DNA from 3 places in the Williamsia sp. D3 genome. Region 2 is predicted to be linked to each of the others. Evidence: predicted binding sites of a transcription regulator. Region 2 holds the regulator's gene; each other region holds the start of a gene.
The links. Region 2 encodes LexA, which represses DNA repair genes until DNA is damaged. Its sites were predicted from a motif close to CGAACANNTGTTCG; they were not measured.
Positions count from the first base shown of each region.

Region 1: a site for LexA is predicted at 7,916-7,929, ahead of W823_RS47050 (HNH endonuclease signature motif containing protein). Genes of this name have one in related genera too.
Region 3: a site for LexA is predicted at 5,188-5,201, ahead of W823_RS36275 (HNH endonuclease signature motif containing protein). Genes of this name have one in related genera too.

Region 1 is NZ_AYTE01000027.1:31,631-42,215, forward strand. Features, by position in the region: gene W823_RS47020 (ABC transporter permease) at 1-213, opposite strand, end outside; gene W823_RS47025 (ABC transporter substrate-binding protein) at 297-1,979, opposite strand; gene W823_RS47030 (acyl-CoA dehydrogenase family protein) at 2,027-3,175, opposite strand; gene W823_RS47035 (LLM class flavin-dependent oxidoreductase) at 3,196-4,392, opposite strand; gene W823_RS47040 (LysR family transcriptional regulator) at 4,725-5,621, shown strand; gene W823_RS47045 (sulfurtransferase) at 5,621-6,481, shown strand; gene W823_RS47050 (HNH endonuclease signature motif containing protein) at 6,565-7,887, opposite strand; partial or broken gene W823_RS47055 (FAD-binding oxidoreductase) at 8,158-9,509, opposite strand; gene W823_RS47060 (ketopantoate reductase family protein) at 9,650-10,585, shown strand, end outside.
Region 2 is NZ_AYTE01000026.1:326,264-336,848, reverse strand. Features, by position in the region: gene hflX (GTPase HflX) at 1-834, shown strand, start outside; gene W823_RS46615 (acyl-CoA dehydrogenase family protein) at 921-2,063, shown strand; gene lexA (transcriptional repressor LexA) at 2,169-2,888, opposite strand; gene W823_RS56680 (LysM peptidoglycan-binding domain-containing protein) at 3,111-3,632, shown strand; gene nrdR (transcriptional regulator NrdR) at 3,728-4,177, shown strand; partial or broken gene hrpA (ATP-dependent RNA helicase HrpA) at 4,208-8,055, opposite strand; gene W823_RS46595 (aspartate aminotransferase family protein) at 8,199-9,437, shown strand; gene W823_RS46590 (alkyl hydroperoxide reductase) at 9,528-10,058, opposite strand; gene W823_RS46585 (peroxiredoxin) at 10,085-10,585, opposite strand, start outside.
Region 3 is NZ_AYTE01000007.1:69,993-80,577, reverse strand. Features, by position in the region: partial or broken gene W823_RS36295 (MSMEG_0572/Sll0783 family nitrogen starvation response protein) at 70-593, shown strand; gene W823_RS36290 (carbon-nitrogen hydrolase family protein) at 604-1,503, shown strand; gene W823_RS36285 (MSMEG_0569 family flavin-dependent oxidoreductase) at 1,496-2,803, shown strand; gene W823_RS36280 (TIGR03854 family LLM class F420-dependent oxidoreductase) at 2,845-3,762, shown strand; gene W823_RS36275 (HNH endonuclease signature motif containing protein) at 3,840-5,159, opposite strand; gene W823_RS36270 (NAD(P)H-binding protein) at 5,590-6,474, shown strand; gene W823_RS36265 (hypothetical protein) at 6,479-6,760, opposite strand; gene W823_RS36260 (TetR/AcrR family transcriptional regulator) at 7,002-7,601, shown strand; gene W823_RS36255 (alpha/beta hydrolase) at 7,669-8,784, shown strand; gene W823_RS36250 (YchJ family protein) at 8,817-9,224, opposite strand; gene W823_RS36245 (GNAT family N-acetyltransferase) at 9,221-9,667, opposite strand; gene W823_RS36240 (ABC transporter permease) at 10,196-10,585, opposite strand, start outside.

The sequences.
Region 1 (10,585 bases), on a different contig from region 2:
GTATTGATCGATCATGGATTTGTCGAGTCCGTACCTGGACTTGACCGCCATCAACTCTTCAGGCGACATGGTGTCCGGATCGAGTCCGGCCGCGCCCAGCTGGATGCCGACGGCATCGCTCGGCAAGAGATAGAGGATCACGAACGTCAACGTGAATGCTGCCCACAACACCACAACCGCCTGGGCGATTCGGCCTGCTATGTACCTGCGCATGGCTGCGGTTCCTTCCTGTGGCGGTTGGCCCCGGTGGTCTTCACCCGGGGCCAACCGGTCGAGCTCGGTTGATGCGTGGTCGATTACGGCTGCAGGAACGTGTCATTGAGAGCCAGGAAGCTCTCGGACGTGAATCGGAAGCCGTTGACCTTGTTGCTGACGCCGGCCAGCTGCTGGCGTTCGAACAGCGGGAAGCTGACACCCTGATCGATCAGCAGGTTCTGCAGATCGTCATAGGCCTGTTTGGTCTGGGCCTCATCGGTGGTCTGCACGGCCTTCGTGAACAACTGCTGGATCTGCGCCGCCACCTCGGGGGTGGCCGCATTCTTGGCGATTGCCTTCTGGTTGGCGAGCGCTTCGACCAGGATGAACTGCAGCGCACCGGGATCGGCGCGGGTGAAGTAGGTTCCGATCAGATCGTAGCCACCACTCTTGAGGAGACCGATCGACTCGGCCTGAGTGACCACCTTCAGCTGCAGGTCGATACCGACCTGACGCCACTGATCCTGCAGGAGCTCGTTACCGGCGGCGAACTGTCCGACGACGGGCAGGGTGAGGGTCAGCTGCTGACCGTTTTTGGACCGGTACTCACTGCCGGCGGGCTTGGTCCAGCCGGCGGCGTCGAGCAGCTTGCCGGCACCTTCGGGATCGAAGCCCAGCTTGCTTGCCTGCGACTGGAAGAACGGCGTGGTGAGGTCGAATGCACCTTCGACGACGGGGTAGTCGGGGCCGTAGACGGTGGCGGCGTTGGTCTTGAGGTCGGTGGCCTTGTACAGCGCCTGACGGACCTGCGGATCGGACAGGGGCTTGCCGGCACTGACGTTGGGGAACAATGTGTTCGAGACACCCGGCAGCGACCGGGATTCGATGTAGCCGCCAGAGTTCTTGATCAGTTCCTGATCTTCGACGGTGAGGGGGTTACGGGGCCAGGTGATGTCGACGGCGCCGCTGACCAGGTTGCCGGTTCGGACGCTGTCCTCGGCGACGTAGCTGTACTTGACCGAATCGAGGTACGCCTCGCCGGTGTTCTTGTTGAGGCTCGATCCCCAGGTGTATCCGGCCCGCCTGCTGAGCGAGATGCCCTGGCCGGGGGTGTAGTTGTCGAGCTTGAACAGTCCGGAACCGCTGAACTGGCCGAGGCACCGCTCTTCCGGGGTCTTCTGGAATGACGCCGGCGAGATGAGGGCGAGGTTTGTGGTGGACGTCGCTTGCAGGAAGGACGAGTTCGGCTGGGTGAAGTGGAACTTCACCGTCGAGGGGTCGACCACAGCGGTGGACTCGAGGCCCAGGATGTAGCTGGCGCCGAAGGCGGTGCCGCCGCTCGACTTTGCCAGTGCAACAAAGGCGTCGAAGTTGGCCTTGACGGCCTCGGCGTTCAGCGGTGCTCCATCGGAGAAGGTCACGCCGTCACGCAGGGTGAAGGTGTAATCGAGGCCGTCGGAGCTGATCTCCCACTTGGTGGCCAACCACGGCACGATCTCGCCGGTGTCGGGGTTCTGGTCGGTCAGGGAGTCGGCGATGTTGCGGATGACGCCCCGATGCTCGATCCAGTAGGTCTGGAACGGGTCAACACACGTGAAGGTGGGATTGTCCGGGAAGTAGGCAATGTCGAGGGTGCCGCCGCGCACGGGATTGGCGGCGTCGCCGCTGGGGCCGGATTCGGCGTTTCCGCCGGAGCTGCACGCGGTCGCGACCAGGGTCGACATCAGGGCGAGCGCGCCTGCGACCTTCCAACGGCCGAATCTCGTGCGGGTGTGTTGACGCATTGTCGTGGTTCTTCTTTCGGGTGAGTTGATGAAGCGGTCGAGCGGGATCAGCCGCGCAGGAGTGCGCGACCGGCGGCCAGCAGAGCGGTGTCTTCCTGGGGCGGATGCACGCGAACGCAGAGCACATCGCGCAGGTGTCGTTCGAGCGGATTGTGCCGGGTCAGTGCGGCGTTGCCGAGTGCGGCGACCGCGGTCTGGACCGCGGCGATCACCGACCGGGCGATCTGGACCTTGACAAGTGACAGGCCTGCCGCCACGGCGGGATCGTCGGCGGCGACGCGCAGAAGTGTTCCGTAGAGCAGGGTTTCGGCCTGCACTATCTGGGCGTCGATCTCACCGGCGATGGCCTGGATGCGTTCGGTCTCGGCAATGGGACGGCCCAACGCGGTCGGTACGCGTTCACGGGCGTATGTCACGAATGCCGTACGGGCCGCCCGCGCAACTCCGACGTACAGCGCGGGATGGCCGAAACCCGTTGGGCCGGTGGCCACTGCGGGATCGCGGTAGACGCCATCGGTCTTCGGGATCTCGAGGAAGTTCTCCTCGCCGACCTCGACACTCGCGTAGCTGACGTCGTGGGTGTTGGAGGCGCGCAGTCCCAGGTGATCCCAGGTCTCGTGCCAAGTGATCCCGGCGGAGTCGGCGGGAACGATCACGTGCCCGACCCTCGGCTCCTCTTCATCGGTGATCGCCCAGACCAGGTGGTACGCCAGTGCCGTCCCGCCGGTGGCAAAGGTCTTGCGGCCGTCGAGGGTCCAACCGTTTGCGGTCCGCCGCGCGATGGTCTTGGGCAGGCCGCCGCGGGCCGGTGCACCCAGTTCCGGCTCGGCGCGGATCACGTTGACCGGGGCCGGTCCCTGCACCGACTGGCGGAGCAGGTCATCGTAGAGGTCGGCGGGCCACGAGTTCGTGGCCGCCTGCATCTGGTGGATCGCCAGATTGTTGGCGGCAATGAGTGCCACAGACGGGTCGCCTTCGCCGAGCGCGGAGAGGATCTGCACAACCTCGAACGGTCCGGCCTCGGGACCACCGAACCGTGCTGCCACGGTTGCCGTGAGGTACCCACCGCGGTGGGCGGCAGCCAGGCCGGCCACCGGGATATCTCCACTTCGGTCGTATTGCTCAGCGGTGGAGGCGACTTCGGCGGTTAGCGCCTTGAGACCCGACGGCGAGAGGTCGGGCGTTGGGAGCGTCATGCCCCGCACCGAGGTGACGGTCATGCCTGGCCGGCCGTCGCGAAGGCGCCGAGGTGATCGGCCTGCAGGGTGCCGCGCTTGCCGGTGGCCTCGCGGTGGGCGAGTTCTTGACGAACCAGCGGCACCACGTAACGGCCGTAGTCGATGGCGTCATTGAGGGTGTCGTAGCCGCGGATCGACACCAGGTCGGCGCCCAGGTCGATGTAGTCGAGGATCGCCGCGGCGACTGTCTCGGCGCTGCCGACCAGAGCCGTGGACGCGCCTGCACCGTTCACGGCTGCCGCGGTCCGGGTCCACAGCGCCCGGTCGTAGATGTCTTTACGGTTCGCGAAGTCCAGTGCACGTTGAGATCCCACGTTCTGAGGTGTGTTGCCTGCGATGGCCTTGTACACAGGGTTCTTCGAGAAGTTGGCCTCGATACGGTCGACGTAGTCGTGAGCCTTGGCCCAGGCGAGGTCGTCGGTGCGGTCGATGATGGGGCGGAACGTGACCCAGATGCGCGGCCGGTCTGTGCGGCCGGACTCAGCGGCGATGCGGTGTACGCGCTCGATCTGGCTCTTGATGTCCGCCAGCGGTTCTCCCCAGAAGCTGAAGATGTCGGCCTTACGTCCGCCGATCTCGAAGGCGGCGTCGGACTGTCCGCCGATCGAAATCGGGACCTGCGCGCCGTAGGGGGCGAACCCGGGACCGAAGTTGTCGAATTTGTAGTGGGTTCCACTGTGGGAGAACGGCTCTGTCTTGGTCCACGAATCCCGCAGGATGTCGACGAACTCGTCGGTGCGGGTGTAGCGCTGCTCCTTGGTGAGGTAATCACCCTGCCGGGCCTGCTCGGCGTCGTTGCCGCCGGAGATCAGGTGGACCAGCGCGCGACCTTCGGTCAGCTGGTCGAGGGTAGCCAGCTGCTGCGCGGCCACCGTGGGGAACACCGTGTTGGGACGCAGAGCGACGATCGGTTTGATCGTGCTGCTGAGTTGGCCTACGGCAGAGGCCATGACAAACGAATCGGCGCTGTTGGACCCGTACGGGAGCAGCGTCATGTCGAAGCCACCGTCCTCGAGGGACCGGACGTAGCGACGGAAGAACGGAAGGTCGATGCCACGTGACGGGATCGGGTTGAGCTCGGTGGACGGGTTCAGGTGCGTGAGGCTGATGAACTCGACCTTCGATGCGGCACTGGCCGGCACCGGCAACGACTCCTGGGACGGATCGGCGGTCATGTGGGGGGTCCTTCCTGACGTGTCTGTGGCGAGCAGGACCGAAAGACCGGGCCTGGTTCGGAAATGGATGCTAGGGGCGTTTGGGCCCCTGAACCAGGGTTGAGATCACCAATTCCGATTCGTATTGCCGATCGGAATCAATTGGTTGTACTGATCTCATCTGTGCAGGTCAGAGCATTCGCCGATGCCATCAGATAGCCCTTAGTCCGGCCGTTGCGCCAGGGTTTTACGCGCTGCGAATCAAACTGTGCATCGTCGGCGCCGATAGAGGATTCTGTAGTCCATACCCAGATATCTCAGGCCAGGACTTTGCGGGAACAGGTGAGTGTGTGATGGCGGATCCGTTGGACTTGGTGCATTTGCGCACCCTTGTCGCGATAGCCGAAACAGGGGGTTTTCGACGCGCGGCAGATTCTCTCCATCTGAGTCAGCCGACGGTGAGCCAGCACGTCCGCCTGCTCGAGAAGCGACTGAAGCAGTCCCTGGTGGTCAAGGACGGCCGCGGGTCCCGGTTCACCGCAGCCGGGGAGCGCCTGGTCCTGGAGGCCCGAAAGTTGCTTGCGGCGCAAGACGAGGTGCTGCAACGGTTCTCGATGGCTGTACCGGACAAGCTCACCATCGGTTCCACCGAACATGCCGCGGATGGTCTGCTGCCTGAACTGCTGACTGCGCTACGTGGCGCGTACCCGGACGTCTGGTTGCAGTTCCGCATCGAGCGGTCCACCTCGCTGGCCGAATCGGTTACCAAGGGTGCGATCGATCTCGCCGTGGTGCTAGGCGGCAACGCCGAGCCGATCGGCACAGAGGTCGGAGCGCTCGCGCTCCGGTGGGTGGCGGCGACAGGATGGGACATCACCGAGGTCGACGGCTCGATTCCGTTGGTGGCCTTCGAGGAACCGTGCGGACTGCGGCGCCGCGCGCTCGCTCAGCTAGACGACCTCGGTTACGCGGTTACGGTCAGTGCCGAGTCCGGGAATCTCGACGGGGTTCTCGCTGCTGCGCGTGCCGGTCTCGGAATCGCCCTGCTACCGTTTTCGGGCCCGGTTCCCGACGGCCTGGTGGAGGTTGAAGAGTTGCCGGACATGGGCGACATCGATGTCCGGCTCGTCGCCCGGCGCGGCATCGACACCGATGTGGAGCAGGCTGCCGTCGAAGCGGTCTCCGCGCACTACCGGACGGTTGCCGACAAGGCCGGCGACGCCGGAACACACCTACAAGGAGTTGCCTGATGACCTCGCGCGACGAAGTCCTGATCACCACAGCCGAATTGGCGTCGCTGATTGCCGGTGACGCTCCGGTGACAGTGCTCGACGTGCGTTGGCGGCTCGACCGTCCGGACGGCCGCGACGACTACGAGACCGGGCACATCCCCGGCGCGGTGTACGTCGACCTCGAGACGGAGCTGTCCGACCATTCGGTCACCGGCCGTGGCCGCCATCCCCTGCCCAGTGGTGACTCTATGCAGGCGGCGGCTCGTCGGTGGGGCCTGAACGACTGTGTGCCCGTGGTGATCTACGACGATTGGAACCGTGCCGGGTCTGCCCGCGCCTGGTGGGTTCTCACTGCCGCCGGCGTCACCGGCGCTCGCATCCTCGACGGCGGCCTGAGTGCGTGGGTGGCTGCCGGCGAGGCGCTGGCGAAGGGTGCTGAGTCACCGGCCGCCGGCGACGTCAACCTGGCGCATACCGATCTCTACAGCGGTGCCCTGGCCACGCTGACCGCCGAGGAAGTCGCCACGTTCACCGATTCGGGTGTTCTGGTTGATGCCCGCGCACCCGAACGTTTCCGCGGAGAGGTCGAGCCCGTCGATCCGGTCGCCGGACACATCCCCGGCGCGGGGAACGCACCGAGTACCGCGACCCTCGGTGAAGACGGAACCTTCCGTGACGCAGATGAATTGCGTGAGCTGTTCGCCTCGGCCGGTGCCGACGGTTCCGAGCCGGTCGGGGTCTACTGCGGCTCAGGAGTCACAGCGGCCGTCGACCTGGTCGCGCTGAAAATCATCGGCGTCGACGCTGCACTGTTCCCCGGCTCGTGGTCGCAGTGGAGTTCTGACGCCGCCAACCCGGTGGCAACCGGTCCGGCCTGACCTGAAGGCATTTCACACTGTGGAGTTGTCAAGGTGCTGGTCTGACGGTCGAGTGTCCTGCGGTCTATAGCCGAGATTGTGTTCTAGGCTGCGGTCGAAAGACCTGCCGCCGTTCGTCGGTGCGAGGATCGCGGTAGCCGTTGTCGGTCAATGTGTTCAGGTGGTGTGAACCACGGATGGCCGTCGTCACCGATATTCACGTCCCATCCCTGGTGGTGGACCATTCGGTGGTGATGGCGACACAACAGGACTGTATTGTCCAGGCTGGTCTTGCCGCCCTTGGACCAGTGTTCGATGTGATGAGCGTCTGTCCATCCCGCTGGGCGCCCGCATCCAGGGAAAGCGCAACCACAGTCCCGGGCCAACAACGCTTTACGAATCGCTGGCGTTACAGTGCGGTGCTCACGTCCGACATCAAGCGGTACGCGTTCGCCGTTGAGAATCATCGACGTCAACGTGGCATCACAGGCCAGCATGCGGGCAGCTTCACCACTGATCGGTCCCATCCACTGCAACCGGAACGGACTCGAATAACCCTTCTCGTTCAGAAAGGCGGTGTACTCATCCACCGACCCATGAAGGCCCGGCGGATGCGGGCCTTCACCGGCCAACTCGCGCGCATCGACAGTCATCGTCACATGCGGACGCACCCCACCCACCGTCGGGCGATCTTCGCCCTGCAGATACGCATCGATCAACCGCTCCAAACCCTCGGCCATCCTCTGCTCTGCCGACCGCGGATCCGGCGTCCCATCCTCGGCTGGTACCGGCCGGGTCAACGGATCCAACCCGGTCAACAGTTTCTCCCCGAACACCGCATCAACATCGAACCGGCCACGCACCCGACCATCTGATTCCTTGCCGATCGACACCTGGTTCAGTGCAGCGTTTTCCGCTCCCGGCACCACCCCGGCTTCGCACGCGAGCGCGAACGCATCGCCCCGCGCGCGTTTGGAGATCTGCGATGGTGTCGCCCCCGACCACGCCTGCCCTAGCAGCCCGTTGATACACGCCTCCCGCGCCGCGCCCGGTAAACCCGGAACCGCCCGTTCAACATGGGCGACACCCCGCACGATTGCATCGACTTGCTCCCCGGAAAAGTCACCGTCGCCGGCATGAGCAGCTACCCGCGGCAATGCCGTCAACCCGCGCCCGATCCGCACCATCCGGTGTGAACATCCCGGCGCCAGACCACCTGTCATCAACAATGCTGCAGTAGACGACTCGCCCAACCCCTTGGCAACACCCCGACAATCCAAAGCCCCCGCCCACACCGACAACACATGATCGACCAGATGACGCACCCCAAACAATGCCACCACCTGCTCAGCCAACTCCCCATCAGCCTCAGGTGGCGACCCCTGCGCAAGCACAGTCAACGCTGTGCGGATTCCCCCGATATCCATGACTTGAGCATAGGTCCGAAAGTCCATTCGCACAACTGTTCGAACAAAGAAATATGTTGCGTGACAATCACATTCGACGTTCAGCTTGCTTCCAACCCCTCAGCGTACCGCTGGAGTCTGACATCGCATGAGAATGCGAAGGTCTCCGAACCTGGGGCCCACTCGACGCGGCCTACGGCCCACTCGACGCGGCCTACGGCCCACTCGACGCGACCAACGGCCCGTTCGTCGCGTCTGACGGCCCACTCGAGGTCTGCGATGGACTCCGGATCAGACCGTTTTGCCGGGGTTGAACAGCCCCGTCGGGTCGAGTGCCCGGCGGATGGTCCGTTGCAGTTCGACACCGTCAGGCCCCAGCTCGCGTTCGAGCCATCGTCGTTTGAGTACGCCGACGCCGTGTTCGCCGGTGATGGTTCCGCCCAAAGCCAGTGCGGTCCCGAAGATCTCGTCGGCGGCGGCGACGGCGCGGTCATACGCATCCGGGTCATCGCGTCTACGACGATGATGGGGTGCAGGTTACCGTCGCCGGCGTGCCCGAACGTGTAGATGGCGGTGCGGTGGCGGGTGGCGATCTCGGAGACCGCCCGAATCGCGTCGGCAATGCGGGTGCGGGGTACCGCGATGTCTTCGATGAGCGCTCGGCCGTGGCGTTCCAGCGCAGGTAACGCTGCTCGGCGAATCGCCAGCAACTCGTCGGAGACCTGCGGGTCGTCGCCTACGCTGACTCGAGAGCTGAACTGGCCGAACACTTCTTGCACGATCCGCGCCTCGGTGTGAGCTCCGAACCCGTCGGTCTGCGCGACCACAAAAGCACCCGCGGCATCCGAGGGAAGACCGAGAAAATCCCGGCTCTGCCGCAGCGACGCCTCGTCGAGCAGTTCCATGATCGACGGACGAACGCGCGCGGCCAGAACTGCGGTGGTCGCCGCGGCCGCCTGCTCGACATCGTCGAAGTACGCAGCGATGGTGACCGTGGCGGTGGGCTTCGGCTGCAGGCGTACCGTCGCCGACACGATCACCCCGAGGGTTCCTTCCGAGCCGGTGAACAAACTGGTGAGGTCGAGGCCTGCAACACCCTTGGCAGTGCGACGGCCAGTGTGGATCAATCGACCATCGGCCAGCACAACGCTCAGACCCAGGACCGAATCGCCGGTCACGCCGTACTTGACGCATCGGAGACCACCTGCGTTGGTGGCGATGTTGCCACCAATGGTGGAGATCGAGGCGCTGGCCGGGTCGGGCGCGTAACGCAATCCGTACCGGCCCGCTTCGGTGTCCAACGCGGCCGTGATGACACCCGGTTCCACCACTGCGAGTTCGTCGGCGGGCGCGATGTCGGTGATGCGGTTCAGGCCACTCACGTCGAGGACAAGAGAGCCTGACCCGGCACTGGCGCCGCCGGCCAAACCTGTTCCAGCGCCCCGGATCACCACCGACAAATCGGTGTCCGACGCGTAGGTCACCGCGTATTGAACATCGTCGACGGTCTTTGCCTGCACTAGTACTTCTGGCGCGCCGACCGGGTTGAATCCCGAACGGTCGATGCGGTACTCGTCAGGGATCTGCGCGCCGGTGCGGACGGTACCGGTGAGCGATTGTTCCCACAGGGCAAAGGAGGTCACGCTTCATCATGTCCACTCGAGCGGTGTGATCACCAATTCCGGATGATCGCAATGTCTGATCGGTCGGCCACATGGAACCGGATTGATCCGAAAGCGCTTGTCACCTGTCGGTTGTGCGGGGGCGGCGGTAGCTTCAGCTCATGTCGAGATACGTGATCGTCGGAGCCGGGGCAGTCGGAGCCAGCTTCGCTGCCGCCCTGAGTGACCGCACCGATGTTGTGGTGGTGGCCCGAGGCACGAACCTCGACCATCTGCGCAACAAACCGCTGACCTTCCGCACCTCTGCGGGCACCCGAAGCGTTCCACTCGAGACCGTCGCGATCGAAGAGCTGCAGTTGCGCACCGGTGATGTGCTGGTTCTGGCCGTCAAGACCCAGCACGTGGGCGACGTCGCGGAAACCCTGGCGTGGAAGCCCGTTCACTCGGCGGCCGGTGACGTGGTCGGATTCGCTGCGGAGACGCTGCCGGTCGTGACCTTGCAGAACGGCCTCGACGCCGAGCGAGCCGTGGCCCGATGGTTTGCGCACATCATTGGTGCAACGGTCCTGATCGCCGCGCGCTACACCGAGGTCGGCGAAGTGAGAGTGGGCGGCAAACCCAGCCTGGGCGGCGTGCACCTGGGTCAGCCGTATCGCTCCACCGACATCGGTGCGGACGCCGTTCGCGAGTTCGCCGCAGATCTGCGGACGGTGAACATCGATGTCTCGGAGACCGCTGACATCACCAAGATCAAGGCAACCAAGATCCTCCACAGCGTGAAGAACGGCCTCGAAGTGCTGGCCGGTGACCAGTCCGATCGGGTCAAAATCGGGGCAGCGCTCGAGGCGGAGGCGCGACGGGTGCTCACCGCGGCCGGAATCGAGTACGGAGCCACCCGCGACCTGGTCATCAACCCCGAACAGACCAGCTTCGACCCCGACATCGACGTGGTCGCGGGACAGCAGTCCACCTGGCAGAGTTTTGCGCGGGGAGCAGGTTCGCACGAAGTGGGCCACCTCAACGGCGAGATCGCACTGCTGGCCCGATTGCACGGCGTGGACGCTCCCCTGAACACCAGATTGCAGGCGCTGCTGGGT
Region 2 (10,585 bases):
GGCGTCGGACTGCGCGGACCCGGTGAGACCAAGATCGAGACCGACCGTCGACGGATCCGCGAACGCACCGCGAAACTGCGGCGCGAGATCCGCGAGATGAAGACGTCACGAACCACTAAGCGCGCCAAGCGAAAGCAGGCTGCCGCGTCAGCGGTGACCATCGTCGGGTACACGAACGCCGGCAAATCGAGTTTGATCAACGCGTTGACCGGATCGGGCGTGCTGGTCCAGAACGCCTTGTTCGCAACCCTCGATCCGACAACCCGTCAGATGTCCCTCGAGGATGGCCGTGAACTGGTCATCACCGACACCGTCGGATTTGTCCGGCATCTGCCCACCCAGCTGGTCGAGGCCTTCCGTTCGACCCTCGAAGAAGTCGCCGACGCCGATCTGCTCCTGCACATCGTTGATGGTTCGGATCCGGTTCCGACCGACCAGATCATGGCGGTGCGGAAGGTGATCGAATCCGTGCTCGAGGAGGAGAAGGCAACAGCTCCGCCCGAACTGCTCGTGATCAACAAGATCGATGCGGCCGACCCGCTGGTACTGGCGCAGCTCAAAGGGCTGTTCCCGACAGCCGTGTTCATCTCGGCGGCCACCGGCGAGGGCATCGACGTACTCCTCGACCGCATCCGGGAGTCGGTGGCCAGGAACGACGTGCACGTCAGTGTCCGGGTGCCGTATGAGCGTGGCGACCTCGTGTCCCGGATCCATGCCGAGGGTGACGTATTGACCGAACGTCACGAACCGGACGGGACTGCGATCACCGCCACGGTGCCTGCCGCGCTGTCGCGCCAGCTGGCATCTCTGGCCATTCCCGAGGCGGCCGAATAGCGCTTCGAACTGCAGCTTTGGGACAGATGTAGAATCCGGTTACAGTTGGATATCCAACCAATGCCACCTGTAACGGAGACCTGACGATGGAACGCACCCTTTTCGAGCCCGAGCACCTTCTCTTCCGTGATTCGTACCGGAGCTTCCTCGAACAGCACGTGGCGCCGAACCACGAACGCTGGGAAGAGCAGAACCTGGTGGACCGGGATGTCTGGGTCGAAGCAGGAAAGAACGGATTCCTCGCGGTGGAGGCGCCCGAGGAGTTCGGTGGCGGGGGAGTCGACGACTTCCGTTACAACACCATCATCGACGAAGAGACCGTCCGCGGCGGCTATAGCGGTATCGGATTCGCGCTGCACAACGACGTGGTGGCGCCGTACCTGCTCGACCTCTGCAATGACGAGCAGAAGGCACGCTGGCTGCCCGGCTTCGTGTCCGGTGAGCTGATCACCGCGATCGCGATGACCGAGCCCGGCACCGGGTCCGATCTCCAGGGCATCAAGACCAACGCCAAGAAAGACGGCGACAACTGGGTGCTGAACGGTTCCAAGACGTTCATCACCAACGGTATCAACGCGGACCTCGTCATCGTGGTGGCCCGCACCGACCCCGAGGCCGGTGCGAAGGGGTTCAGCCTGCTGGTGGTCGAGCGCGGTATGGAGGGATTCGAACGCGGCCGCAATCTTGACAAGGTCGGGATGAAGGCGCAGGACACCGCCGAGCTGAGCTTCGACAACGTCAAGGTGCCCGCCGAGAACCTGCTGGGCGAGGAGGGGATGGGCTTCATCTACCTGATGCAGAACCTCCCGCGGGAGCGCCTGTCGATCGCTGTTGTGGCGGCCGGTGCGATGGAGTCGGTTCTCGAGACGACAATCCAGTACACGAAGGACCGCAAGGCATTTGGCCGCCCGATCGGTAGCTTCCAGAACTCGCGGTTCCTGCTCGCCGAACTGGCGACGTCCACCGCTACCACCCGTGTGTTCGTCGATCGGTGTATCGAACTGCTGAACGAGAAGAAGCTCACCGTTCCGGACGCGGCGATGGCGAAGTACTACGCCACCGAGAACCAGGTCCACCTCATCGATCGTTGCCTGCAACTGCACGGTGGCTACGGCTACATGCGTGAGTACTCGGTGGCCAAGGCCTTCCTCGATTCGCGCGTTCAGACCATCTACGGCGGCACCACCGAGATCATGAAGGAAGTCATCGGCCGAAGCCTCGGGGTCTGAGTACGAGTTTCATAACTACGCGAAGTGGGGTGCACCGGAAGGTGCACCCCACTCGTGTCTGCGTAGTCCCCGCGTCCCCGGTTACCGAGGATGTTGCCGGACGCCTCAGAGGCGCCGCATCACCGTGACGACTTTGCCCAACACAACGGCGTTGTCGCCGGGGATGGGGTCGAACACCGGGTTGTGCGGCATCAGCCACACCGCATCCTTGGTGCGTTTGAACGTCTTGACGGTCGCCTCTCCGTCGATCATGGCCGCGACGATGTCGCCGTTGTCTGCGACATTCTGCTGTCTGACGACCACCCAGTCGCCGTCACAGATGGCGGCATCGATCATCGACTCGCCGACCACCCGCAGGAGGAACAGAGACCCTTCCCCGACAAGCTCTTTCGGTAGCGGGAACACGTCTTCGACGGCTTCCTCGGCCAGGATCGGCCCGCCGGCCGCGATGCGGCCGAGGACCGGAACGAACGTCGGTGTCGGCAGTGATTCGTCGGGTACCTGGACCTGGCCGGCCGCCGTGGCCGGGTTGAGGTCGGTGTCCTGGATGTTGACCGCCCGGGGACGGTTGTTCTCGCGCTGGAGGAATCCTTTGCGCTCGAGGGTGCGGAGCTGATGAGCGACCGACGACGTGGAGGTGAGGCCGACGGCATCACCGATCTCGCGGATGGACGGGGGATAGCCGCGTTCGCGGACCGACGCCCGGATCACCTCCAGCACGGCTTTCTGGCGCGGGGTCAGAGACCCCTCGGCCAGCGGTTCGGAAGTGACCACCGTCGCGGCCGCCGCGTCCGGCGGCGTCCGGGTGTCTGTCGTATCGGCCATCAGGTCCTCCAGTTCGTACGGTGTCCGGCCAAGGTGTCGTAGCTGTCGAGAGAAGAAAACGCACACGTTGTTCGTTGGATTATGGGGATCACGCTAATGCAATCAGTCACAACTCTCAAACATTTGTTCGATTGGGCGTGGCGTGTGTCGGACCCCCGTGATACAACTCGAACATTCGTTCAATCGAACGAGTGATCGAACTGTTGACCCGAGGATCGAACAATGACTGCAGCCACCACCATCAGCCGCCCGGCCGCTGAGCGGCCCCGTCGCCGCCTCGCCCGAGTCGGTGGGCCCGTCGCCTCCGATCAGTACACCCGCACGGCGCGAGCGCGTGTCGACAGTACTCGCCGACCGGCCGACCGCAGGCTCGCCGCAGACCGCCGTGTTGTGGTGGGCTGCTCCGAGCCGGGCAGTTCCGCACCGTCGGTTGCCGTCGAGCGCGATGTGTATTTCCGCCGACGTGCCTGGGCCGGAGCCGCCGTGGTCGGAATCGGCCTGATGATGCTCGTGCTGTTCCTCATGTTCTTCGGCCGGGTTGTCGAGAGCGGTGCCGCTCCGGCGAACACCGGGACGGCGGTCGTCCACGTGCAGTCGGGAGAATCGTTGGGCGACATCGCCTCTCGAATCGCACCCGAGATGCCGACCGAAGCGGTGGTGGAGAAGATCATGGACCTCAACGCGATGAGCAATTCAGCGTTGTCGCCCGGGCAATCCCTGGTGACGCCGATCTACGCGCGGTAGCTGCAGTGCTGGGGCAAGCAATCGGCCGGGCGGTATCCTCTACAACAGAGTGTCCGGTCATTCCGACGGGGCCGCTGACGTCCGAGGAACCCTGCATGCACTGCCCGTTTTGCAAGAACGAGGACACGCGGGTCGTCGACTCACGGGTGGCCGACGAGGGCCAGGCGATTCGTCGTCGGCGGGCCTGCTCGCAATGCGGACGGCGGTTCACCACCGTGGAGAGCGCAGTCCTCGCGGTCGTCAAACGCAACGGTGTCACCGAACCTTTCAGCCGCGAGAAGGTGATGAGGGGCGTGAGGCGCGCCTGCCAGGGCCGCGCGGTCGACGATGACCGTCTGCACCTGCTCGCGCAGCAGGTCGAAGAGGCCGTTCGAGCCTCAGGATCGGCCGAAGTTCCCAGCAACGAAGTGGGCCTGGCGATCCTGGGCCCGTTACGAGATCTCGACGAGGTCGCTTACCTTCGCTTTGCGTCGGTGTATCGCTCGTTCGACTCAGTCGAAGACTTCCAGAAAGAGATCGACGATCTGCGAGCGGCCAAACCCTGACCGCTTTCGTCCGGCAGTGGTGCTGCCGGATCAGCGCAGTTCCCGGATGGCCTTGATCGCCCGTTTCTCCGACACGGGATACGCAGTACGCAGGTGCTGTGCGAACAGTCCAACTCTCAGCTCTTCGACGATCCATCCAGCTTGGTCGTTGACCGCGTCCCGGCGACCGGGCGGCACGTGTCGCAGGTGATCAGTCCACGCCGACACCACCCGGTCGATGGCAGCCATCGACTGGGCATCGCGAGCGGCGCCTGCCGGGAGCTGTTCGAGCCTCGACCTCGCAGCATCGAGGTAGCGGGGGATCTCCGAGAGGTGTTCGTCGCGTGTCGCAGAGACGAATCCGTCGAACAGCAGCTCGTCCAGCTGGTCCCGCACGTCGTCTGCGGCGATCGATCTGGCGCCCGCGGTGATCGCCGTTCGTAGGGGCGCCACGCGGGTCAGGATCGTCGCCACCCTGCGTAGTTTGTCCGTTGCCCTCCCGGTTGCCTGGCGGGCCACATTTTCCCGAAGTGCAGCGAATTCGCTTGTCGTCCAGACATTCGGCGGGTTGGGTACAAGGTCCACCACGGCAGCCCGAACGCAATCGGCCAGAAGAGCAGCGGTGTCCGGGTAGGGGCTCTGACTGAGGGCGAGTCGCTCGGCGGTGCTCAGTGTCGATGTCACCGACGGTCGTAGTGGCGGAACGCTGGAGACGATCATCTCGACAACAGCGTCGTACATGTTCGCAGCCTGCTCGGCCTGGGTGGGTACGGCGACCACCGTGAAACCACTGCCTCGGCGGGTCAGGGCGGGATAGCTTGTGATGTCTTGCCCGGCAACAGAACTGCGCAATGTGCGGCTGATGTCTCCGAAGGTGTCAGCGGTCCACGTGGTGGCCACAGGTCGGGATGCGGTGCCGGCCTCACTCTCCAGGGCAGCGCGAGATCTACCGGCCAGTCGATCCTGCAGTTCGCGCAGCGACTTGGAACGTCCGAGAACTTCGCCGTCGGTGGTGACCGCAGTGAAGGTCATACGCAGGTGGCCGGGGAGTGCGGCAAGTCGTAAATCTGATGCTGCTACGTCGACACCCGTGCGCGCACGGATCTCGGCGGCCACCGCCTCGGTGAGAGGCTTGCTCCTCGGTGTCACCGACTCCAGTATTTGCCCGGCCAGGTCGGGGGCCGGTCCCACTTGCCGCCGTAGGGATTTCGGCAGGGTGCGGATCAGCTCGGTGATCAGCTCCAAGCGCATGCCGGGGACCAGCCAGTCGAATCCAGAGGGCCGGGCACGCACGAGCAGCGACAACGGGATGAGCACACTTACGCCGTCATCGACGGTGCCGGGCTCGAACCGGTAACTCAAGGCATAACTTGTGTCTCCCTGACGCCAGTGGTCGGGAAACCCGGCCGGGTCGGTGGCGGCAGCGTCGGCCACGAGGTCGGCGGGATCCAGATCCAGCAAGGTGGGGTCAGCTTTGCGTGCGGTCTTCCACCACGTGTCGAAGTGTCTGCCCGACACCACTTCTTCGCCGATGTGACGGTCGTAGAAGGCGAAGAGCTGGTCGTCGTCGACGATGACGTCGGTGCGCCTCACCCGGTGAACCGACTCCTCGGCGTCCTCGAGCAACGCGCGATTGCGGTGAAAAAACGGGTGTTGTGTACGCCAGTCACCCTCCACGAGCGCGTGGCGGATGAACAACTCGCGAGCAACGGCGGGATCGATCGAGCCGTAGTTCACGCGTCGTTTGGTGACCAGCGGGACGCCGTAGAGGGTGACCCGCTCGTAGGCCATGGCCGCTGAGTGTTTCCCGGACCAATGAGGCTCGCTGTACTGCCGTTTGACGAGGTGCCCGGCCAGGCGCTCGGCCCATTCCGGTTCGATGCGTGCGGCGGTACGCGCCCAGAGCCGAGAGGTCTCCACGATCTCGGCCGCCATCACGAACCGTGGTGGTTTCGACGAGAGATGAGATCCCGGGAAGATCATGAACTTCGTGCCGCGAGCGCCCAGGAACTCCTTGGCGTCTCCCTCGCGGACGCGATCTGGCTGAGCAGACCGGACAGGATGGATTGATGAATCGACGCCGCCGATGGCGATTCATGGTCTGGTGCGGTCACCGTCGCAGGAACCGACCACCCGAGGTCCTTGGCGATCCGGACCAGCTGCGCGTGCAGGTCTCGCCATTCGCGGATTCGCAAGCTGTGCAGATACTCTCGACCGCACCGCTTCCGGAACTGGTTCGACGACAACTCCGAGCGTAGTTCGTCCAGGTAGGTCCACAGATTCAGCAGGGTCAGGAACTCCGACCCCGGAGCGGCGAAGCGCGCATGCGAGGCATCGGCCGCCTGGCGGTGTTCGGCCGGCCGCTCGCGTACGTCCGGAATCGACAGTGCGGCCGCCAACACGAGCATCGGGCCGACCACGCCCTGTTTGTCGGCCTCGACCAGCATGCGCGCCAGCCGCGGATCGACAGGTATGCGAGCGAGCGACCGTCCGATCGGGGTGAGTCGGCGCACGGGGTTGTCGGCCGAGGCAGGTTCGAGCGCCCCGAGTTCGTCCAGTAGTTGCTGGCCGTCTCGGATCGCCCGCTGATCCGGCGGCTGTACGAACGGGAACCGGCCGACGTCGCCGAGCCCCAGAGAGGTCATCGTGAGGATCACCGACGCGAGGTTGGTGCGCAGGATCTCGGGCTCGGTGTACTCGGGCCTGCTCTCGAAGTCCTCTTCGCTGTAGAGCCGGATGCACACACCTGCGGCCACGCGGCCACACCGCCCCGCCCGCTGCCGTGCGCTGGCCTGCGAAATCGGCTCGATCGGCAGCCGCTGCACCTTGGTGCGCGTGGAGTAGCGCGACATCCGGGCGGTGCCGGCGTCGATGACGTAGTGGATTCCCGGCACGGTCAACGATGTCTCGGCAACGTTGGTGGACAACACGATTCGCCGACCTCGGTGACTGGAGAACACCTTGTGCTGGTCTGCCGCGGACAGCCGGGCGAACAGCGGGACGATCTCGATGCCACGGGATTCAAGGTGTGCAAGCGATTTCGCGGTATCGGTGATCTCGCGTTCGGTGGGCAGGAACACCAGGATGTCGCCTGGGCCGTGAGAGCACAGCTCGTCGACGGCGGCCCCGATGGCCTGTAGCTGATCGAGGTCGGCTTCGTCCTCGTCGTCGACCACGAGTGGGCGATAGCGGATCTCCACCGGATAGGTGCGGCCGGACACCTCGATGATCGGCACCGGCGCGTCATCGGTCGCGAAGTGGTCGGCGAACCGGCCGGGTTCGATGGTTGCCGAGGTGATGATGATCTTCAGGTCGGGGCGGCGTGGCAGCAGTTGCTTGAGGTAGCCGAGGATGAAGTCGATGTTGAGGCTTCGCTCGTGGGCCTCATCGATGATCAGGGTGTCGTACTCACGGAGCATCCGGTCCTGGGACAATTCACGCAGCAGTATGCCGTCGGTCATCACCTTGACCAGCGTGTCGTCGCCTGCCTTGTCGGTGAAGCGCACGGAATATCCGATGACGCCGCCGAGTTCGGTCCCGGTTTCCTCGGCGATCCGTTCGGCAACCGACCGCGCAGCGAGTCGGCGAGGCTGAGTGTGACCGATCTTGCCGGCCAGTCCGCGCCCCAGCTCGAGACAGATCTTGGGAAGCTGTGTGGTCTTACCGGAACCGGTTTCACCGGCGACGACAACAACTTGATGCTCCGAGATCGCCTCGGCGATGGCATCGCGGGCCTCGGACACCGGCAGTTGCGGCGGGTAACTGATCGTGGGGACGAGCGCGCGTCGGCGCTCGATCACAGCCGGATCCGGCCGGTCGGTGCGGGTGGAGCGGTTGGTCGGACGTCGTCGCCGTTTACGCCGGGCGGACTGTTCCGGCTGGTTGGACGAAGTCGACATAACTGATCTAGCCTACCTGAGCGGCGGATCCGGCAATGTCCGGCGGACCCGTGTCCCCGCTCCCGGCGCGCCCGAACACGGATTGACACGAGAGTGGCTGCGGCCCCGGAGGAAACCAGGGGGACACCAGGCATGATGTTCACATGACAGTCTCAACTTCTGCCGGTCTCTGGCACGGATTCGCCGACATGGGCGCAGTGAGCACCACGGGACCCTTTGTGGTCACCAAGGGTGAAGGCGTCCACATCTGGGACGACAAGGGGAACAAGTATCTCGATGCCACAGCAGGCCTGTGGTTCACCAACGTCGGGCACGGACGCACGCAGATCGCCGACGCGGTGGCGAATCAGTTGAGCACGCTGGCGCACTACTCCGGCTTCGGTGACATCACCTCCGACGTCACGGCGGCGTTGGCCGACCGTCTGTCCGGCCTCGCTCCGGTACCGGGGAGCAAGGTGTTCTTCACCTCGGGCGGCAGCGATTCCATCGACTCGGCCGTCAAACTGGCGCGCCGCTACTGGCATGAGATGGGCAGGCCCGACAAGAAGATCGTGGTCGGCCGCACGAAGGCGTATCACGGTATGCACGTCGGCGGCACCGCGCTGTCCGGGCTGCCCCCGAACCGCGAGAACTACGGCGATCTCATGGCCGATGCGGCCACTGTCGACTGGGATGACGCCAAAGGGCTGCTGGGGTTGATCGAGCGGGTCGGTGCCGAGAACATCGCCGCGTTCTTCTGTGAACCGATCATCGGGGCGGGCGGGATCTACCTCCCGCCGGAGGGTTACCTCGCCGAGGTGCGCCAGATCTGCCGCGACCACGATGTGTTGTTCGTCGCCGACGAGGTGGTCACCGGCTTCGGCCGGATCGGCGGATCATGGTTCGCCTCGAGCCGATTCGACCTGCAACCCGACATGATCGCCACCGCGAAGGGATTGACGTCGGGGTACGTGCCGATGGGAGCGGTGTTCATCGCCCCGAACATCGCCGAACCGTTCTATTCCGGCGGTGTCTGGTGGCGCCATGGTTACACCTACGGAGGTCACGCCGGGGCCGCCGCAGCAGCCATGGCGAACCTCGACATCATCGAGACCGAAGGTCTGCTCGAAGATGCTGCCCGTTTGGAGTCCGATCTGCATGTGGCGCTTGCGCCGCTTGCTGATCTGGACGCGGTCAGCGAGGTCCGCAGCGGGCTAGGCGCGGTGAGCGCCGTCCAGCTCGAGGAGCCTTCGCGGGCACCTGCTGCCGTGGCAGCTCTGCGCGCTCACGGCGTCAGCGGACGGGCGGCAGGCCAAGGCGCACTACAGATCTCGCCGGCTTTTGTGATGACAGGCGCGCAGGTGGCCGAGCTCGCCGAGCGGATCTCCGACGCCCTGAGCTAGTCACTCGACAACAGAACCCACCGGTTTCGGTGAGCCGGCCGACAACGGCGACCGGCTTCGATCGGAACGGGTGGGTTCTGTGTGTTGGGTCTATCCGACGAGTACGTCGGCGGTGCTCAGTGCGGCTGCCACGCCGGCGACGATGGAAGCCACCTTGAGTGCCTCGAGAATGGCCTCGCGGTCGATGCCGGCCTCGCGCAGCGTGTTCTCGTGAGCTGCCACACAGTGACCGCACCCGTTGATGGACGACACCGCGAACGACCACAGCTCGAAATTGGCCTTGTCGACGCCGGGATTGCCGATGATGTTCATCCGCAGCCCGGCTCGCAGGTCGTCGTACTTGCCGTCGAGGAAGCCCCGTCCCCGGTAGAACACGTTGTTCATGCCCATGATCGACGCGGCGCCCAGTGCGGCGTTGTACGCCTCTGCCGAAAGCGTGTCGGCCGCTTCGTCGGCGATCTCCTTGAGCACCACGGCGTTCTTGGTAGCGGCTGCGGTGGACAGGAGGGTGCCCCACAATTGCTCGTCTTTGAGAACCGTTGTGCGAGCGATCGACCCGAGATTGAGCTTGAGGTCTTTCGCGTACTCGGGCAGCGCGTTCTTCAGGTTGTCGATACTCATGTCTCACCCAATCCTTGTTGCGAGCGTCAGACGCTTGCGGTCAGCAGCTCACCAGCGTTGATGGTCGGATCGCCCTTCTTCCAGTTGCAGGCGCACAACTCGTCGGACTGAAGTGCATCCAGCACCCGCAGAACCTCGTCGACGTTGCGACCGACGGAACCGGCCGTCACCGAGACGAACTGGATTTCGTTGTTCGGGTCCACGATGAACGTCGCACGATCGGCGACACCGTCGGCGTTGAGCACGCCGGCTGCCGATGCGAGTTCACGCTTGAGGTCCGAAAGCATCGGGAAGGGAAGGGTTTTCAGATCTTCGTGCTGCGCACGCCACTGGAAGTGCACGAACTCGTTGTCGACGGACGCTCCGAGGACCTGGGCGTCGCGGTCTGCGAACTCTTCGTTCAACTTGCCGAAGGCGGCGATCTCCGTGGGGCACACGAAGGTGAAGTCCTTGGGCCAGAAGAACACGATGCGCCACTTGCCCGGGTGGTCGTCGCTGCTGATGGTGGTGAAGTAGTCATCGGGCTG
Region 3 (10,585 bases), on a different contig from region 2:
CGATGTGCCGCGCGCCTAGTGAAACCCAAGTCCCGCACTGCCTTTGATCGCACCATGTCAGGAGACGCCATGTCCGATATCGATCAGACCATCGCCGAGAATATCAAGAAGTCTTTGGCTGAGATCCCGCATCCGTCGTTGCCCAAGGGCAGCAACATTTATGGGGGGACGAAGTTGTTCCCGGATTATCAGGCCGAGAACGGGGAAACGTACTTCACGTTGGTTCATGGGATTGCTCATGAGTCGTCGGTGAGCTTCGTGGCGGTGTTGCAGGCGACGCGGGCGTGCGGAAGGGGTTTGAGTCGGCGTTGTATTTTTATGGCCCTGGTGCGATCAACTGTCTGGCGACGCGTGGTTTTCCGACGACGGGTGATTCGGGTTTCCCGGGGGAGCAGAACATCAATGATTCGTTGGCAACGTTCATCGGTGAGGGTGGGACGGTGTATTGCTGTCGGTTCGGGTTGGCACTTCATGGTGGTCGTGAGGAGGATTTGATCGAGGGTGTGATTCCGGCTCATCCGCTTGATGTGCAGGATGCGTTGATTCATTACGCCCGTAAGGGTGCCATCATCAACTCCACGTACATGGTCTGAGGACGCCGAAATGACCATCCTCGCAGGCGTTTCCGCAAACTTCACGCGCGATCTCGACCAGAACTATGCCCTGATCGCCACGCTTGCCGACCAGGCCAGGCAGCAGGGCGTCGACTTCTTGGCCCTGCCCGAGGCGGCGATAGGGGGCTACCTGTCGTCGCTGGGCAATCACGGTGACACCGTCAAGAACACCAATCGGTCACTGCCGCCGGCCATCTCGGTGAACGGACCCGAACTGCAGAAGGTGCAGAGCATCGTCGGCGACCTCGTGGTGGCGATCGGTTTCTGCGAGCTGGCAGACGACGGGGAAACGCGGTACAACGCCGCGGCGCTGCTCGACGGTGGTCAGATCTACGGCACCTACCGCAAGGTGCATCAGCCGCTCGGCGAGAACATGTCGTACTCCGCCGGAGACGGGTATCCCGTTTTCGAGACGCCGTTGGGCCGCATCGGGCTGCAGATCTGTTACGACAAGGCATTTCCCGAAGCCGCACGCGTGATGGCGCTCGACGGTGCCGAGATCATCGCTAGTCTGTCGGCCTGGCCGGCCGCCCGAACCGCTCGCGCCGACAACCTGCAGGAGGACCGGTGGACCTACCGGTTCAACCAATTCGACATCGCCCGAGCCCTGGACAACCAGGTGTTCTGGGTCGCGTCCAACCAGTCGGGCACGTTCGGGTCTCTCAACTACGTGGGTAACGCCAAGGTGGTCGACCCCGGCGGGAACATCCTGGCGACCACTCTGCTCGGCAGCGGTATGGCGGTGGCCGAAGTGGACATCACGGCCGCGTTCGAGCAGATGCGGGGCGGTATGTTCCATCTCCGTGATCGCCGACCGGACGTGTACTCCCGGGTGACCGAACTCGACGAAGCCCGGACCGCGACCTGGCGGGAGTTGGCACATGCCTGAGGCAGCAAAACACATTCCGGTGGTGATCGTCGGCGGTGGGCAGGCCGGTCTCTCGGTCAGCTGGTATCTGGGGCGCCAGGACATCGAGCACCTCGTCGTCGAGGCCAAGACGCCCGTGCACGCGTGGTCCGACACCCGCTGGGACAACTTCACGCTTGTGACACCCAATTGGCACTGCCGACTTCCGGGTTACCCATATGCGGGCTCGGATCCCGACGGCTTCATGAAACGTGACGAGGTGGTCGAGTGGCTGAACGGCTGGCTCGATACCTTCACCCCTCCGCTGCGCACCAACACCCGGGTGACCCGGCTTCGTCAGGCCCACAGCGGCGGTTTCGAGCTGACCTTGCTGTCGGGGGCCGGGTCGGAGACGGTGACGTGTGACGACGTAGTGGTCGCGACGGGCGGATACCCCGTCCCGGTGGTGCCGCCGTATGCCGCTTCTCTGGACCCCGCTGTGGTGCAGCTCCATTCGGAGGAATATCGCAAACCGGAGCAACTCCCCGAGGGAGCCGTACTGGTCGTCGGCACGGGCCAGTCCGGTGCGCAGATTGCGGAAGACCTGCACCTGGCCGGGCGTCAGGTGCATCTGGCGATGGGGAAGGCGCCCCGCGTTGCGCGCTTCTACCGGGGTCGGGATTGCATGACTTGGCTCGCCGACATGGGCGTCTACGACATCGGTGTGCAGGAGTATCCCGGCGGCCAGGCCGCGCGCGAGAAGACCAATCACTACGTCACCGGCCGCGATGGTGGCCGCGACATCGATCTGCGCGAGTTCGCGTCGCAAGGGATGAAGTTGTACGGGCTGTTGGAGAACGGCAAAGACGCAAGGCTCGAGTTCGCGCCGACCCTTCGTGCCTCCCTCGATTCAGCTGACGCCGTGTACAACTCGATCTGCCAGGACATCGACCGGCACATCGAACGCGAGGGCATCGACGCACCGCCGGCGACCCGGTACCAGCCGGTATGGGAACCGGACTCCGAGCCCACCTCGCTCGATCTGACCGAGGCGGGTGTCACCAGCATCATCTGGGCGATCGGCTACCGGCCCGACTACCGGTGGATCGAGGCCAGCGTGTTCGACGGTGCCGGCCGCCCGATGCAGACGCGAGGGATCACTGCCGTTCCGGGGCTCTCGTTCATCGGGTTGCCCTGGATGTACACGTGGGGGTCGGGTCGGTTCCATGGGATCGACCGAGATGCGGCGCATGTCGCGGCCGCGATCATCGACCGGACCCGTCCCGCCACGAACGGCAGCCGGCCGGTGACCGACGGGGCAACACTCGCCACCACACCCTGACGGTTGCTTCGGCCCACGCAGCGATGTGCGACCGTTGGCGGATGAAGGTTCGCATAGGAGTCGGAGTTGTCTCGTCCAAGGACCGGTCGCTCGCGGCAGGTCCCGCCCTGGCGGAGCTCGTCGACGAGTCCGAACGACGTGGCATCGACTCGCTGTGGCTGTCGGATCAGGCCTCATCTGCACATCACGTCGATCCGCTGATCGGGCTGGCCTACGCCGCGGGCCGAACCGAGAAGTTGAAACTCGGCACCGGGGTGCTGGTCCTGCCCGGCCGTAACCCGGCGCTGGTCGCCGCGCAGTTGGCCGGCCTCGCAGCGACCGCTCCGGGCCGGATTCTCCCGGCGTTCGGCGTTCAACCGGCGACGGTGTCCGACCGGACGATGTACCCCGTACCTCCCGGTCAGCGCGGCGCAGTCTTCGAGGAGGCACTCTCCGTGGTGAGGGCGTTGCTCACCGAACCGTCGGTGACCTTCGAGGGCAGCTTCTTTCACCTCGACGAGGCAACTGTGGGCCCGCGCCCAGCAAAACCACTCGACTTGTGGCTCGGCGGGCGCCTCCCGGTCAGCATGAATCGGATCGGGCGACTGGCCGACGGGTGGCTGGGCAGCTTCGTCACTCCCGGCGAGGCCGCAGACTGTCGACGGCAGATCGAAGCCGCTGCCTCAGAGGCCGGCCGGGAGGTGGAGCCCGACCACTACGGCACGAATCTCATCGTCGCACCGCACGGTTCCGACGACACCGCCGTCGACACCGTGATCGCCGCTGTTGCACGTCGGCGAAAGGATCTCGCCGATCCGCAACTGCTGGTGTGCCGGGGCTGGGACGAGGCGCGTTCCGAAGTCAGCCGTTTCGTCGACGCCGGTATCACCAAGTTCGTGGTGCGCCCGGTGGTGCCCGTCGAGTCGATCGCCGAGTTCCTCGACCAGATGGTCGACGAACTGTTGCCTTTGCAAACCTGAGCACCCAACTCGCCTTCACACTATTGAGTTGTCAAAGAGCAGATCCAGGTCACTTGGTGACGGTGTAGGCGAGCGTTCTAGGCTGCTGCCGGTGTGTTGGTGGTCCGGTGATGCGCAGGTATCGGCTTTCGCTCGCGGTCAACACTTTTGGGCGGCGTGAACCACGGATGCCCATCGTTGCCTATGGCGACGGACCATCCGTGGTGGTGGATCATCCGGTGATGGTGCCGGCACAGCAGGACGGTATTGCTGAGGCTGGTGCTCCCGCCGGCTGACCAGTGCTCGATGTGGTGGGCATCGGTCCATCCGGCGGGCCGCCCGCAGCCGGGGAACGCGCACCCACAGTCCCGTGCCAGCAACGCTTTACGGATTGCCGGGGTGACCGTGCGATGCTCGCGGCCGACATCAAGCGGTACCCGCTCGCCGTTCAAGATCATCGACGTCAACGTCGCATCGCAGGCCAGCATCTGCGCCGCTCGGCCACTGACCGGACCCATCCACTGCAACCGGAACGCGGACCGAAACCCCTTGTCGTCGAGGAACCGGGTGTACTCGTCGGCCGACGCGGCCGGATCAGGTGGAGCTGCACCTTCCCCGGCCAACTCGCGGGCATCGACGGTCATCGTCAGATGAGGACGCACACCACCGACCGTGGGCCGATCTTCGGCCTGCAGGTACGCGTCGATCAACCGCTCGAGCCCCTCCGCCATTCGTTGCGCCGTCGATCGCTGGTCAGGTGTGCCATCCTCGCCCGGAATCGGCCGAGTCAGGGGGTCCAGGCCCGTCAACAGTTTCTCGCCGAGAATCGCATCGACATCGAACCTGCCGCGCATCCGTCCATCGGGACTCTGGCCTAGCGACAGAGTGTTCAGCTCGTTGTTCTCCGCCACCGGCACGCCACCGGAATCAACAGCCAGGGCGAATGCGTCTCCCCGGGCTCGTTCCCCGATCTCGGTAGGCGTTGCACCAGACCACGCCTGCCCCAACAGACGATTCACGCATGCTTCACGCGCAGGGCCAGGCAACTGCGCGACAGCACGTTCCACATGTGCGATACCCCGCACGATCGCATCGACCTGCTCGCCTGAGAAATCACCGTCCGCAGCGTGATCGGCCACCCGGGGCAGCGACACCAACGCCCGGCCGACCCGCACCATCCGGTGCGCGCACCCCGGCGCCAGCCCGCCGGCCATCAGCAACGACGCGGTGGACGACTCACCAGATCTCTTGGCCACGCCCCGACGGTCCAGTGCGCCCACCCACACCGACAAGACGTGATCAACGAGATGGCGAATCTTGATCAACGCCACCACCTGTCCGGCCAATTCATCATCGGCCTCAGGTGGTGGCCCCTGCGCGACCACAGCCATCGCTGTGCGGATTCCCCCGATATCCATGACGCAACGATAGAACAAACGCACCGTTCGCACAAGTGTTCGAAAGAGCTAATTTTGTTGCCGCCCAACATCTTTGGGGGACTGGCAACTCCGAACTGTCCAGTCTATCGACCGGGTCTGACATGTTGCCGGTGCAAGCGGTGCGTGACAGTGTGGCTCTAAGGCATCAAGGGGTCCCGTCACTTGTGGCCGGATAGCCGTTGTCGGGCGCCTCTGCACTCATCGGTCGGGCGGATCGATTGCCCGGTGACCCTCCCAAGTCGTGCCCGTGCCGCCCCGCGCTGGCCAACCGCTCGGCCGGAAGAGACTGGCAGAAGCAGACATTCGGATCAGGAAGCCAACGTTCAGCCTGCCCGTTTGCTGAGGTAACTGATTTGTCGGTGCTGTGTTGCATCATGTCGACACGCGAGTGCAGAAGGAAGGTGACGTCATGACGATTGTGGTGACAACCCCAACCGGTCGGGTCGGGTCGCGAGTGACGCAGCTGCTCATCCAGGCTGGGGTACGTCCGAGATTGCTGGTGCGGGATGCCGCGAAAGTCCCAGCTGCAATACATACAAAGGCGGACATCGTCGAGGTGGATCTCGGCGACGCCCCCGCGGTCGCGCGGGCCTGCTCAGGGGCGCGGGCTCTCTACTGGGTCGATCCACCGACCGACGACGATGACCCGGTCGCGGGGTACGACCGCATGGGTGCCAGCGCCGCCCGCGCCATCGTGGAATGCGGCATCGAGCGCGTGGTGTTCCAGAGCAGCGTGGGCGCAGAGGCAAGGCATGGTTTCGGTGAGATCGACGGGCTGGGGAAGACCGAGGACCGCCTCGACGGCACTGGCGCTGCTGTCACTCACTTGCGATGTGGGTATTTCTTCACGAACTTGTTGATGGACTTGGAGAGCCTACGGAATGGGGTTCTCGCCACCACGCTGCCTCTCGACCAACGGATTTCGTTTGTCGACCCCCGGGACGTCGGGGATGTTGCTGTCGCCCGACTCTTGTCGGACGATTGGGCGGGACGCCACACGCAAGGCGTCCTGGGTCCGGCCGACTTGTCGTTCAGCGAGGTTGCAGACATTCTCTCCACCGCGTCGGGCCGCGAGATCGTTGCCCAGCAGGTATTGGATGATGTTGTGGCACAGCAACTCGCGAACTTCGGAATGACGGCTGCCCAGGTGCACGGGGTTGTCGGCATGTTGCGCGGCTTCCGCGGCGACTTCTTACCGGAGAACCGTCGCGACGTCATCAGCACCACCCCGACCACGCTGGAGTCGTGGGCATATTCGGTACTGCGGCCGGCCTTGATCGCGATGGACGAGTGATGGGTCAGTCCGCGTCTGCCAAGGCGAACTTGTCCACGAAATCGTCAGCGGGCGGAATGGGGGTGATGACATCGATCAATACGCCGTCCGGCCCGTCGACAATGAAGTGACGTTGTCCGAAGTCCTCTGAGCGGATGGGCAGCGACGCGGTCAGCGGGCCCTCGGTGACCAGGCGCCGGTACTCCGCGTCCACATCGTCCACCTCCAGGTTGATCAGGAGCCCGGCTGCCGGCCGGTTGCGGTGTTCCGTGGGGATGGTCTCGTGGCCGGCGTCGAGAACGGCCAACTCGAACGAGTCGCGAACGAGGCTTACGTACCAGTCGGCTTCGAACGTCGTCTCGAAGCGAGGTGGGTGCGGAAGAAGGCCGCGGTGGTGGCCACGTCATCGGTCATGAGTACGGGATACAAGCTGGTGATCGCCATGGTGATCTCTCCTATAGATACGTTGTGTATGTAAACGGACTCCTTTATACATACACGGAGAATGTATAGTCGGCAACAAGTCCCGAACGAAAGGTGCGACAACGATGCCGCGCGCGACCAAAGAGCAGAGTGAGAAGACCGCGGCACGGATCTTGGCAACGGCGCGAACAGCTTTCGCCGTTCAGGGGTATGCCGCGGTCGGGCTCGAGGACATTGCCGCGACGGCCGGTGTCACCAGAGGGGCTGTCTATCACCACTTCCAGAGCAAGACGGGGCTCTTCCGGGCAGTCCATACCGAGACACAGCGACGTGTTGGGATCGCCGTCGACCACGCGACCGCGGGAATCGATGACTCGTGGCGGGCGCTTGAAGTCGGATGCCGTGCATTCCTGGAAGCGAGTGTCCGCGACGACGCGAGGCAGATCATGCTCATCGACGCTCCCGCCGTCCTGGGCTGGGACACCTGGCGCGCGGAAGACGCGAGCAACTCGGGCCGTATGTTGCTCGACGTGCTGGCCGAACTCGAGTCGGCCGGCCTGCTAAAAGTGATGTCGGTAGGAGCGTGCCACGCACTGTTGACCGGCGCCATGAACGAAGCGGCACTGTGGATTGCGTCCACTACCGATCGGGACGCTGCGCTGGCAGATGCATGCAACACGCTCGTGCGCATGCTCGATGCGCTGAGGACCCGGCCGACACCATGATCGGACGACAAAGGTGTCGACGTAGCGACTTCGGCCCCGATCCCCGGCCGGCCTTAGGATGGGCGACATGGTGATGGCTGACCGGCCCGAGGTCCAGACGGCGTCCATGCCGGTTACTGCCCTGACTGTCGTCGGGCTGGCCGAGAGCTTGCTGAACGGCCTTGCCAGAGTGCCGTTTCGACGCCCGTGGCAGGGACCCGGTGGCTTGCTGGACAACCTCGGCCAGTCGGTCACCCGTCAGGTCGTCCGATCGTTCATGGGTTACTCGATGGGGCTGCCCATCGAGGAGTTCAGGTCGATGGAGAAGATCCTCGACGACATCTGCCGCGTCGTCATGCCTCCGTTCATCGAGCTCACCGACAGCGTCGAGATCACACATGACACGATCGGCGGGGTCGACGGCATCTGGTGTCGTGCCAAGGCCAGTTCGGATGCCTACGTGGACAATTGCGAAGACAAGCAGACGATCGGCGCCACGATCCTCTACCTGCACGGCGGTGGATACATCGGCACGTCCCCCATCATGTACGCAGCATTCGCAGCATCGTTGGTGAAGAACACTGGTTATGAGGTGTTCATCGCCGACTATCGGATGGCACCGGAGTTCCCGTTCCCGGCCGGTGTGCACGATGCGGCAGACGTCTTCCAAGGTCTCCTCGACCGCGGGGTCGACCCGGAGCACCTCGTGGTTGCCGGTGACTCCGGTGGCGGCGGCCTCGCGACATCCCTGATCTCGTATCTGCATTCCCGATCACTGCCCGTTCCGGCCGCGTTGGCCCTGTTCTCTCCGGAGATCGATCTCGAGCTCGATCATCCGTCGATCACCGACAACGCCCAGTACGACATCCTGCCCTGGAACATTCCGGTGACCCCGTATCTGCAAGGCGTCCAGCCGAACGACGAGCGTGTGTCTGCGGTGTACGCCATGGCAGATCCGGAGTGGTTTCCGCCGACCTTTGTGTGCTGGGGCGGCGACGAGATGTTTCGCGACGGGATCAGGAAGTTCGCCGACGGCTTGGACAAAGCCGGAGTCAAGGTGCACGCGATGGAAGAGCGCGGCATGTTTCATGTGTTCCCGATCCTCATGCCGTGGGCCGAGGCATCCAAGCGCGTGTTCATCGCACTCCACGACCTGGCCGGACGGCACGTCACCCCCGACCACGACGCCGAACAGACCCACTGACGCCGAACAGACCCACTGAGGTGGCCAGGTGGTCAGTCCGGCGCGACCACACCGTCGACGTACACCCAGCGACCTTCGTGCCTCTCGAACCGGCTCCGTTCGTGCAACGTGCCCGCGCCTGAACCTTTGATCCGGTAGAACGCGGTGAACTCCACCTCGCCGACGGAATCAAAGAGCGACCCGTGCAACGTGGACTCGATGTCGAGTCGGTACCACCGCATCGTGGCGTCGAGGTCCAGCACGTCGGGCCGGGTCCGGGGATGCCAGCTGTGCAACAGGTAGTCCGCATCACCCACGGCGAACGCACTGAACCGAGAACGCATCAGCGCCTCGGCGGTCGGCGCCTTACGGACCCGGGACACCAGAGGTCCGCAGCAGTCGTCCCAGATCAGCCCACTGGTACACGGACATCGCCTGGGGCCGGAAGGAGGACGGGTCACCGCACCATCACATCATTGTCGCGGGTGAACCCATGCCGTGAATACAGCGGTATCGACCGCTCGGTGGGGGAAAGAATCACTTTGCGGTATCCGCGATGCTCTGCAGCGCGGAGAACACAGTCAACCAGTTGCGCGCCGATTCCGGCACCTCGGTACTCGGGCCGTACAAAAAGGTGGCCGAGATAGCCCCAGCTGCCGGCCGCGCTGGTCCTGGGGCTCGGCATGCGCGTGTATTCGGTCAGGCACACCATTCCGACGGCCTGGTCCGGTGCGTGCGCAACCCAGACCGTGCGCTGGGGGTCGTCGGTCCATGACCTGACGGCCGCAATGAAACTGGGTTCACCACGCCATGGGCCGATGGCATCGTCAGATTCCTGTGCCCACGACCACCTGAGCTCGGCTACAGCGGATGCCGCAGGGCTGTCAATTATCAGAATCGGCAAGGTTCTAGACCCTTGAGAGACAACCATGCCCGCTCTGTACAGAGCGGGGCATGATGCAAAACCGTTCGATCCGGCTGAGACGGGTTGAACCCGCGGACGCGGATCGGGGCAAGCGTCGGTTCGAGAACCGAATCAGCCTGCGAGGCCGCCGAGGAACTCAGCGTTGTCGATGAGGAACTGGAAGACGTCAAGCAATGCAAGTTCGAAAGTCGAGGTCATGACTTTCCTTTCGTGTTCAGTTGGACCGTGGACGGGTTGACCACGGTCGGATTACACCGCTGCAGTTCTAGAGTGTGAACCCGGATGACATTGTGGCAGCTTCTGCGAGCCACCGCACGACGAGGGCTGCCATAGGCCGTCGGCGGGCTGTGGTGTCCGTAAGGATTCAATAACATTCTGCGGCAACATAAGTCGCGCCGTCTAATGCCCGTGGTAATGCGGAAGTCGCTTCTTTGTCCCTTGTCGGCGGCTCACGGGTCACCTGTTGTGCACAAGGTTTTAACCTACTGTTATTGATCGTGAAACGAGCTAAAGGCCTCTGACCTGGCGCTCAAGGCGTATCGACCGGCGGGCCGTCAGAGTGATGGCGGTGAAGCCCAGCACGGTTGTGGCGCCGACGACGACCCCGAAGGCTGATGGCGAGAAGACGGGGAGCGGTACGCCCGACACCGCGATCGCGATCCCGGCCAGAGGTGGGTAGGCGATCACCGTGCCCGCGAATGCCGCGACCGCCACCGCGATCAGGGACTCGAGACGGATCATGCCGCGTACCTGCCGTGGACCCGCACCGAGCAGTTGCAGCAATGCGAACTCGCGACGCCGCGCCGAGGTCATCAGCACCAGGGTGTTGACCACCGCGATGCCGAGGAAACCCAGCAGCACCGCGAGCGCCACGACGTTCACCGAGTCCTGCGCCCG